One region of the Streptomyces ziwulingensis genome, then DNA from elsewhere that is predicted to be linked to it. Evidence: riboswitches for the same ligand, from Rfam matches in the RefSeq annotation. Region 1 holds a riboswitch; the other holds the start of a gene.

Region 1 (4,393 bases):
CGCGGCGGCCATGTAGTGGACGAGCGGCAGCTCCGGGACGAGGGTGGAGACGGCGGTCGCGTGCACGGCGTGGGTGTGCACGACGGCGCGGGCGTCGGTGGCGCGGTACACGGCGAGGTGCATGGGCAGCTCGCTGGTCGGGACCAGGGTGCCCAGGAGCTGCCGCCCGTCCAGGCCGACGCCGGTGACGTCGGCCGGTGTGAGCCGGTCGTAGGGCACGCCGGAGGGGGTGACCAGGACGGTGTCCCCGACGCGTACCGAGACGTTGCCCGAGGTGCCGACCACGAGCCCGTCGGCCACCGTGCGCCGGGCGGTCGTCACGAGCGCCTCCCAGGCGCTCGCCTCCTCCGGGCGTACCCGCCCGCCCTGTGCCTCGGCCACGGCCCGGCCTCCTCCCGGGCGCCCCTGGCGCCCCTGTGGTGGTCCCGCCGTCGTCCGGCGCTGCGGCGATCCTGCCAGGCGGGCCCGGGGCCGGAAACGGCCCGGCCGGGGAGGCCGAGGCGGGGCCCCCGATTCCGGTCACCGTGACGCCCCACCCAGTTCATCTTCCGTTCATCCACGTTACTTACGTTCGACCAGCCAATGACCTCGAACGATTGCCTGGGTAAATGGAAAGCTTCTCGCTGATCCTCGCGATCGTGGTGATAACCGCACTCGCGTTTGATTTCACGAACGGTTTCCACGACACCGCCAACGCGATGGCCACCACCATTTCGACCGGTGCCCTCAAGCCCAAGGTGGCGGTGGCGATGTCCGCCGTCCTCAACCTTGTCGGCGCCTTCCTCTCGGTGGAGGTCGCCAACACGATCTCCAAGGGTCTCGTCGACGAGACCGGCATCCGTCCCGAGGTCATCTTCGCCGCCCTGGTGGGCGCGATCCTCTGGAACCTGGTGACCTGGCTGGTGGGCCTGCCCTCCAGCTCCTCGCACGCCCTCATGGGCGGTCTGATCGGCGCCGCCGTCGCCTCGGCCGGCGTCGGCGCGGTCCACGGCGACGTGCTCGTCACCAAGGTGCTGCTGCCGGCGATCGCCGCCCCGATCGTGGCGGGGGTCGCGGCGCTGCTCGGCGCCCGGCTGACCTACCGGCTCGGCCGCGGGGCCGACGGGAAGGCCGCCACCAAGGGCTACCGCGCCGGGCAGATCGCCTCCGCCGGCCTGGTCTCGCTGGCGCACGGCACCAACGACGCGCAGAAGACGATGGGCATCATCACCCTCGCCCTGGTGGCCGGCGGCGCCCTCGCCCCCGACTCCGACCCGCCGGTCTGGGTCATCCTCTCCGCGGGCCTGGCCATCGCGCTCGGCACCTACCTCGGCGGCTGGCGGATCATCCGCACCATGGGCAAGGGCCTGACCGACCTCCAGCCGCAGCAGGGCTTCGCCGCCCAGACCAGCGCGGCCACGGTCATCCTGGCCTCCTCCCACATCGGCTTCTCCCTCTCCACCACCCACTCGGTCTCGGGCGCGGTGATGGGCGCGGGTCTCGGCCGCAAGGGCGGCGTGGTGCGCTGGTCCACGGCGACCCGGATGTTCGTCGCCTGGGGTCTGACCCTGCCGGCCGCGGCCCTGGTCGCCGCGCTCGCCGAGTGGGTCTGCGGACTGGGCGGCTGGGGCACGGCGCTGGTCGCGGTCCTCCTCGTCGCCGCCAGCTTCGCGATCTGGCGGATCTCCCGGCGCGAGGTCGTCGACCACACCCACGTCACCGCCGCCGAGGAGCCCGGTGTCGTCACCGACGCCATCGCCGCGGTGTCCCCGCCGCCCCCGGCGGGCGTGAGCGAGGGCCTGACGGCGACCGTCCCGGCCCCCGCCGCCGTCCCCGCCGCCGGGTCCAAGGCCGCGTCGGCCGCCACCCCCGTCTGATCCCGCCCGGGCACGAAGGAAGAGAAGAGAACCACCATGCAGATCGACTGGGCAGCCCTCGGCTCCGTCTTCGGGGTCAGTCTCGTGATCACCGTGGCGCTGGTGTCCCTGTTCACCCTGGGCATCGCCGGCCTCTCCCGCCAGGAGCGGGCCACCGCCCGGGGCGGTTCCGCGGGCCTCGCGGTCACCGGCGCGTACGCCTGCTTCACGGCCTGCGCGGCGGCCGTCGCGTACGGGATCTACCTGATCGTCGCCTGACCGGCGCCATCCGCGACGAGGCGGGGTGCGAGCGGGCCCGGCCCGCTCGCACCCCGCCTCGCTGTGGGCCTTCGCACACTCCCCCCTCGCAGGTCAACGGCAAGTTGACGGGTGTTCGCGGGGCGTGGTGGACTGCCGAGGCCATGTACGGCGGCAGGAGAGGAAGCCCGGTGCGAATCCGGCGCGGTCCCGCCACTGTGACCCGGGGAGGAATCCCCGGGGAGTCAGGAACTCTCACCGCCGGTCTCTTCGAACCAGGGCGTGGACACCCTGAGTGAGGACACGACGCGATGCCCGGCTGCCCCGCGAGGTTCCGTTCCAGGTCTCTTCCCGACCGTGTGACCGGCTGAGCCCGTGCGTGCCGAACGCGTCTTCGCGTACGGCGCCGCCGCCGGCCTCCTCGGTGACCTGCTCCTCGGCGATCCCCGCCGCGGGCATCCGGTCGCCGCGTTCGGCCGCGCCGCCGGTGCCGTGGAGAACATCCTGTGGAGCGACCGCCGGGGGCGGGGCGCGCTGCACACCGCCGTGTGCGTCGGCGCGGCCGCGGCCCTCGGCGCCGGGTCCGCCCGCGCCGTGCGCTCCTCCCCCGCCGCCCGCGTCGCCCTGACCGCGGCCGCCACCTGGGCCGTCGTCGGCGGTACGTCACTCGTCCGCGAGGCCGGCGCCGTCGGGCGCGCGCTGGAGGCCGGCGACGTGGAGGCCGCCCGGGAGCGGCTGCCGCACCTGTGCGGACGCGACCCGCAGTCCCTGGACGCGGACGGGATCGCGCGGGCCGTGGTGGAGTCCGTCGCCGAGAACACCTCGGACGCGGTGGTCGGCGCGCTGGTGTGGGGCGCGGTGGCCGGGGTGCCCGGCCTGCTCGCCTTCCGGGCCGTGAACACCCTCGACGCCATGGTCGGTCACAAGTCGCCCCGGTACCGCCGGTTCGGCTGGGCCTCGGCCCGCCTGGACGACGTGGCGGGCTGGCCGGGGGCCCGGCTGACCGCCCTGCTCGCCGTCGCCGCCGGGGGCGACCCGAGGGGCGCGGTACGGGCCTGGCGCGCCGACGCGAGCGCCCATCCGAGCCCCAACGCCGGTCCCGTCGAGGCGTCCTTCGCGGGCGCCCTCGGGGTGCGGCTCGGCGGCACCCTGTCGTACGGCGGCCGGGTCGAGCACCGGCCGGTGCTGGGCGGCGGCACCGGGCGGGCCGTCCGGGTGAGCGACATCGACCGGGCCGTACGCCTCTCCCGCCGCGTGAGCTGGCTCGCGCTCGGCGTGTGCGCGGGCGCCCGCCTGCTCGGCCGCCGGACGCCCGTCCGCCGGCCGCCCGCGAAAGGACGGACGTCATGAACGGTGGCCTGCTCGTGGCCGGCACCACCTCCGACGCCGGCAAGAGCGTCGTCACCGCCGGGATCTGCCGCTGGCTGGTGCGGCAGGGCGTGAAGGTGGCGCCCTTCAAGGCGCAGAACATGTCCCTCAACTCGTTCGTGACCCGCGAGGGCGCCGAGATCGGGCGGGCGCAGGCCATGCAGGCGCAGGCGTGCCGCGTGGAGCCGACCGCGCTGATGAACCCGGTGCTGCTCAAGCCGGGTGGCGAGCGCAGCAGCCAGGTCGTGCTGCTGGGCCGGGCGGTCGGGGAGATGAGCGCCCGCGGCTACCACGGCGGGCGGCAGCGCGAGCTGCTCGGCACCGTGCTGGAGTGCCTGGCCGAGCTGCGGGGCACGTATGACGCGGTGATCTGCGAGGGGGCGGGCAGTCCGGCGGAGATCAACCTGCGCCGGACCGACATCGTGAACATGGGGATCGCCCGGGGCGCCGGGCTCCCCGTCCTCGTCGTCGGCGACATCGACCGCGGTGGCGTCTTCGCCTCCTTCTTCGGCACGGTGGCGCTGCTCTCACCCGAGGACCAGGCGCTGGTCGCCGGATTCCTGGTGAACAAGTTCCGGGGCGACGTCTCGCTGCTTGAGCCCGGCCTCGACATGCTGCGCGGCCTCACCGGCCGCCGCGCCTACGGTGTACTGCCGTTCCGGCACGGGCTCGGCATCGACGAGGAGGACGGGCTGCGGGTGTCGCTGCGCGGCACCGTCCGGGAGTCGGACACCGCCCCGCCGGCCGGCGAGGACGTGCTGCGGATCGCGGTCTGCGCGGTGCCGCTGATGTCCAACTTCACCGACGTGGACGCGCTGGCCGCCGAGCCCGGCGTGATCGTGCGGTTCGTGGACCGGCCGGCCGAACTGGCCGACGCCGACCTGGTGATCGTGCCGGGGACCCGCGGGACGGTCCGGGCGCTGGAGTGGCTG
Region 2 (4,393 bases), on a different contig from region 1:
GACGACACCGGCGGACGGGTGCAGGACGCCGGCCAGCAGCCGCAGCAGCGTGGACTTGCCCGAGCCGTTGGGGCCGAGCAGCCCGACGGTCTCGCCCGGTCGGGGGGCGAGGGTGACGCCGTCGACGACGATCCGGCCGCCGGCACGGCGGACGACCCGGTCGGCGCGCAGCCCGGCCGTCCCCGCCACCGCTTCCCCGGCGCCCGGGAGGTCGCCCGCCGGCTTCCTCGCGGCCGCTGCCCGGTTCACGTCCGCCGCCTTCCCCGGTAGAGCACGGCCACGAAGGCGGGCACGCCGATCAGGGACGTCACCACTCCCACCGGGATCTCCTGCGGGTCGAGGACGGTACGGGCGAGGGTGTCCACCCAGACGAGGAAGACGGCGCCGGTGAGGACGGTGACGGGCAGCAGCCGGGCGTGGGCGGCCCCGGTGAGCGCGCGGGTGGCGTGCGGCAGGACCAGTCCGACGAAGCCGATCGCCCCGGCGCAGCTCACCAGCGCCGCGGTGAGCAGGGCGGTGACGCACAGGAGGATCAGGCGGGTGCGGGCCACCCGGACGCCGAGGCCGGCCGCGGCCTCCTCGCCGAAGGTGAACGCGTCCAGGGTGGAGGAGTTCAGGAGGCAGACGACGAGTACGCCGGCCAGTACCGCGGCGCAGAGCAGCACCTGCGTCCAGTCGGCGCCGGTGAGCGAGCCGAGCAGCCAGAACAGCACGCCCCGGGTGGTCTCGGCGTCCGCCGAGGTGAGCACCGTGAACGAGGTGAGCGCCGAGAAGAGCTGCATGACGGCCACCCCGGACAGCACGACGCGGTCGACGCTCCCGCCGAGCGTGTGGCTGAGCAGCAGCACCAGCCCGAAGGAGAGCAGGGCGCCGAAGAAGGCCCCGGCGGAGAGCGACACCGCTCCCCCGCCCACCCCGAGCACGATCACGGCGACCGCCCCGGTCGAGGCGCCGGAGGAGACGCCGAGCACGAACGGGTCGGCCAGCGGGTTGCGCAGCAGGGACTGCATGACCGCCCCGCACAGGGCGAGGCCCGCCCCGCAGACCGCGGCCAGCAGGGTGCGCGGCATGCGCAGGTCCCACACGATGCCGTCCCGCAGCGGCGGCAGCGTGGACTCGCCCAGCCCTAGGTGGGCGGCGACGGAGGCCCACACGTCGGCCGGGGAGATGTCGGCCGGTCCGATGGTCACCGCGACGGCCACCGAGGCGACCAGTGCGAGGAGTCCGCCGACGGTGAGCAGGGGCGTCCGGGCGCTTGTCACTTGACCAGCCCGAGGTCCCGCAGACCGGTGGCCACCTGCTCGATCCCCTCGACCGTCCGCAGGGAGGGGTTCATCGCCTGCCCGCTGAGCAGAACGTACCGCTTCTTCCTCACCGCCTCCAGGTTGCGCGTGGCGGGGTTGGTCTCCAGGAAGCGGATCTTCGCCTTCGCGGTCTCCGCGGTCTGGGACTTGCGGGTCAGGTCGCCGAGGACGATGACGTCGGGGTCACGGTCGGCGACGGTCTCCCAGTTGATCTGGGGCCACTCGTCGTGGGTGTCGGAGAAGACGTTCTCGGCGCCCACGGCGCGGGTGATGGCACCGGGGGCGCCGCAGCAGCCGGCGAGGTAGGGCGACTGGGAGTTGGCGAACCAGTACATGAGGGAGACACCGGAGGCGTCCAGGCCGTCCGTGGCCTCGCGCACCCGTTCCTTCAGGCCGGCCACGAGCTTGTCGCCGCGCTCCTCGACGCCGAAGGCGCGCGCCAGGTCATGTATCTCGCCGTAGACGGTGTCGAGGGTGAGCGGCGTGGAGCGGGAACCGTCGCCGGCGCTGTCGTTGTCCTTGCCCGCGGCGCAGTCGGACGGGGAGACGTACGTGGGCACGCCCAGTTTCTCGAACTGCTCGCGGGTGGCGACACCGCCGGTGCCGAGCGTGGAGACGAAGGAGGCGGTGACGAAGTCCGGTTCGGTGTCCAGGACCTTCTCGAAGGAGGGGGCGTTGTCGGCGAGGCGCGGCACCGAGGCGTTCGCCTTCTCCAGCCCCTTCAGCACCGGGTCGGTCCAGGTGGCGGTGGCGGCGAGGCGGTCCGCCAGGCCCAGGGAGAGCAGGATCTCGGTGGAGCCCTGGTTGAGGGAGACGGCGTGCCGCGGCGCGGAGTTCAGGGTGACCTCGTGGCCGCAGTTGCCGAGGGTGAGCGGGTAGCCGGTGGCGGCGGACCCGGCCGCCTCGCCGGCCGCCGTCCCGTCCGGGTCCTGGGCGGAGCCGCACGCGGTGAGCAGCGCGGCGGAGGTGAGCAGGAGCGCGACGGGGCGCACGGGGGAACGGAACACGGGAATGCCTCAGCTTTCGGGGCTCGGACGCGGAGCCTGGCCTACGGTCGACCTCCGCGCGGACGCGGAGGTGCCAGCAGGTCTTCGGACTCGGGTTCGTCCGGACGAGGCGCCTTCCCGGGAGGTGTGCGCCGGCGCGGTGTCCGGCGTGGTCTGTCCCAGTGGCTTCAGTGCCCCGCCCGTCCCCCTCACCGCTGCGCGTCAGTTCCGGATTCACACCGGATTCCCCGACCACGGATGTGGCACGACTGGCCTGCGCAGCGTACCAACCTCCCGGTCGGTGGCCTCGGGCGGCCCGGTCAGCCCGCGGTGACGGCGGCGAGCCGCGCCCGGACCCGGTCGGTGCCGGCGGCCGTGCGCAGGGGCGCGGCGACGGCACAACCGGGCAGGGTGGCCTTGGCCAGGGCGCCCAGCAGGGCGCGGGGGCCGCCGTCGAGGTAGGTGGTGAACCCGGCCCGGTGCAGGGCGTGCAGGGCCCGCGGGAAGGCGAGGGGTTCGGTGAGGTGGGCGGCCGCCGCGGTGCGCAGTTGGGCCGGGGTGCGGGCGGGGCGGCCGGCGGCGGTGTGCACGGCGAGCGTCGGGGGCCGCAGCGGCTGGCCGCGCAGAAGGGCCCGGAAGGCGCGGTGGACGTCGGTGAGGAGGGGGTGGTGGTAGGCGGTGCGGCTGGTGAGGGGGGTGGCGCGGTGGCCGCTGTCGAGGACCGCCCGCCGGGCCCGGTCCAGCGGGGCGGCGGGCCCGGCGAGGACGACCTGGGCGGGGGCGTTGTGGGCGGCGATCCGTACCTCGGACAGGCCGGAGGCGCGGAGCAGTTCCGCCGCGCGGTCGGCGGTCAGGTCGGTGGCCAGCATTCCGGCGGCGGGCAGCCCTGCGGTACGCAGCAGGCGGTCGCGGACCCGCAGCAGCCGGACTCCCTGGCGCACGGTGAGGACCCCGGCCGCGGTGAGGGCGGCGAGGTCTCCGACGCTGTGGCCGAGCACCGCGTCGACCCGGGTGCCGGTGTGGCGGGCGAGGCCGAGGAGCAGGGTGGCGGCGGCGACCGCGGCGGCGTAGGTGGCCAGGTCGAACCCGAGGGGGTCGGCGCGCAGGAGTTCCTCGGGGCCGGGTGCGCCCTCCTCGGTGAGGAGGGCGCCGACCGGCGCTGCGGCATCGCCCCGGCCCGCCGCGGCGGCGTCCGCGGCGGTGAGGACCTCGGCGACCGCGGGGACCTCGCGCAGGTGACGCAGGGCGCCCGGAAGGTAGGCTCCCTGCCCGGGACACATCAGCACCGTGCGCGGCCGGCCGTCCCCGGCGGCCGGTTCACCGGGGGACATCGACGATTTCCGACGGGGCGCCGCAGGGGTGGGTCATGAGGCGTTGGCGAAGGCCAGTGCGACGTTGTGGCCGCCGAAGCCGATGCTCGTGCTGACCGCCGCGAGCGGGCCGGACGGCAGCGACTCGGGGTGCCGGCCGACGACGTTCAGTTCGATGGCGGGGTCGACGCGTTCGAGGCTGCGGGTGGGCGGTGCGGTTCTCTCGCGCAGGGCGAGGACGGTGGTGACCGCCTCGATCGCCCCGGCGGCGCCCAGAGTGTGTCCGAGGGCCGCCTTGGGCGCGCTGACCGCCACGTCGTGCAGCGCCTTGCCGAAAGCCGTGTGCAGCGCCTGGGCCTCGCAGAGGTCGCCCACGGGTGTCGAGGTGGCGTGCGCGTTGACGTGCCGTACGTCCGCGGGCTCCAGTCCGGCGTCGTGCAGCGCGGCGCTCACCGCGGCGGCGCAGCCGGTGCCGCCGGGGGCGGGCTGCGCGACGTGGTGACTGTCGTTGGTGATGCCCGCGCCGGTCAGCCGGCAGTGCACGCGGGCGCCGCGGGCCGCGGCGTGCTCGGCGCTCTCCACCACGAGTATCCCGGCCCCCTCCCCCATCACGAAGCCGTCGCGGTCCGCGTCGAAGGGGCGCGAGGCCCGGTCGGGGTCCTCACTGAGCCGGGAGAGTGCCCGCAGGCGGGCGAACCCGGCGAAGACCAGCGGATGCAGTCCGGCCTCGGCGCCGCCCGCGACCACCACGTCGGCGCGGCCGTCCCGGATCAGTTCGAGGGCCTGGGCGACG

The links. A riboswitch is a leader RNA that binds a small molecule or an ion and turns the genes downstream of it on or off. The one in region 1 is predicted to bind cobalamin.
Region 2: it holds a riboswitch for cobalamin, as region 1 does, so the genes downstream of both, ABEB00_RS14930 (ABC transporter substrate-binding protein) here and ABEB00_RS13490 (cobalamin biosynthesis protein) in region 1, are expected to answer to the same signal.

The regions. Positions count from the first base shown of each region.
Region 1 covers NZ_BAABIG010000023.1:52,314-56,706, reverse strand. Annotated here, with positions in the region: gene ABEB00_RS13505 (class II aldolase/adducin family protein) at 1-381, opposite strand, end outside; gene ABEB00_RS13500 (inorganic phosphate transporter) at 609-1,856, shown strand; gene ABEB00_RS13495 (hypothetical protein) at 1,893-2,114, shown strand; cobalamin riboswitch at 2,226-2,367, shown strand; gene ABEB00_RS13490 (cobalamin biosynthesis protein) at 2,469-3,443, shown strand; gene ABEB00_RS13485 (cobyric acid synthase) at 3,440-4,393, shown strand, end outside.
Region 2 covers NZ_BAABIG010000025.1:28,230-32,622, reverse strand. Annotated here, with positions in the region: gene ABEB00_RS14940 (ABC transporter ATP-binding protein) at 1-189, opposite strand, end outside; gene ABEB00_RS14935 (FecCD family ABC transporter permease) at 246-1,262, opposite strand; gene ABEB00_RS14930 (ABC transporter substrate-binding protein) at 1,259-2,311, opposite strand; cobalamin riboswitch at 2,370-2,579, opposite strand; gene ABEB00_RS14925 (ACP S-malonyltransferase) at 2,611-3,621, opposite strand; gene ABEB00_RS14920 (beta-ketoacyl-[acyl-carrier-protein] synthase family protein) at 3,655-4,393, opposite strand, start outside.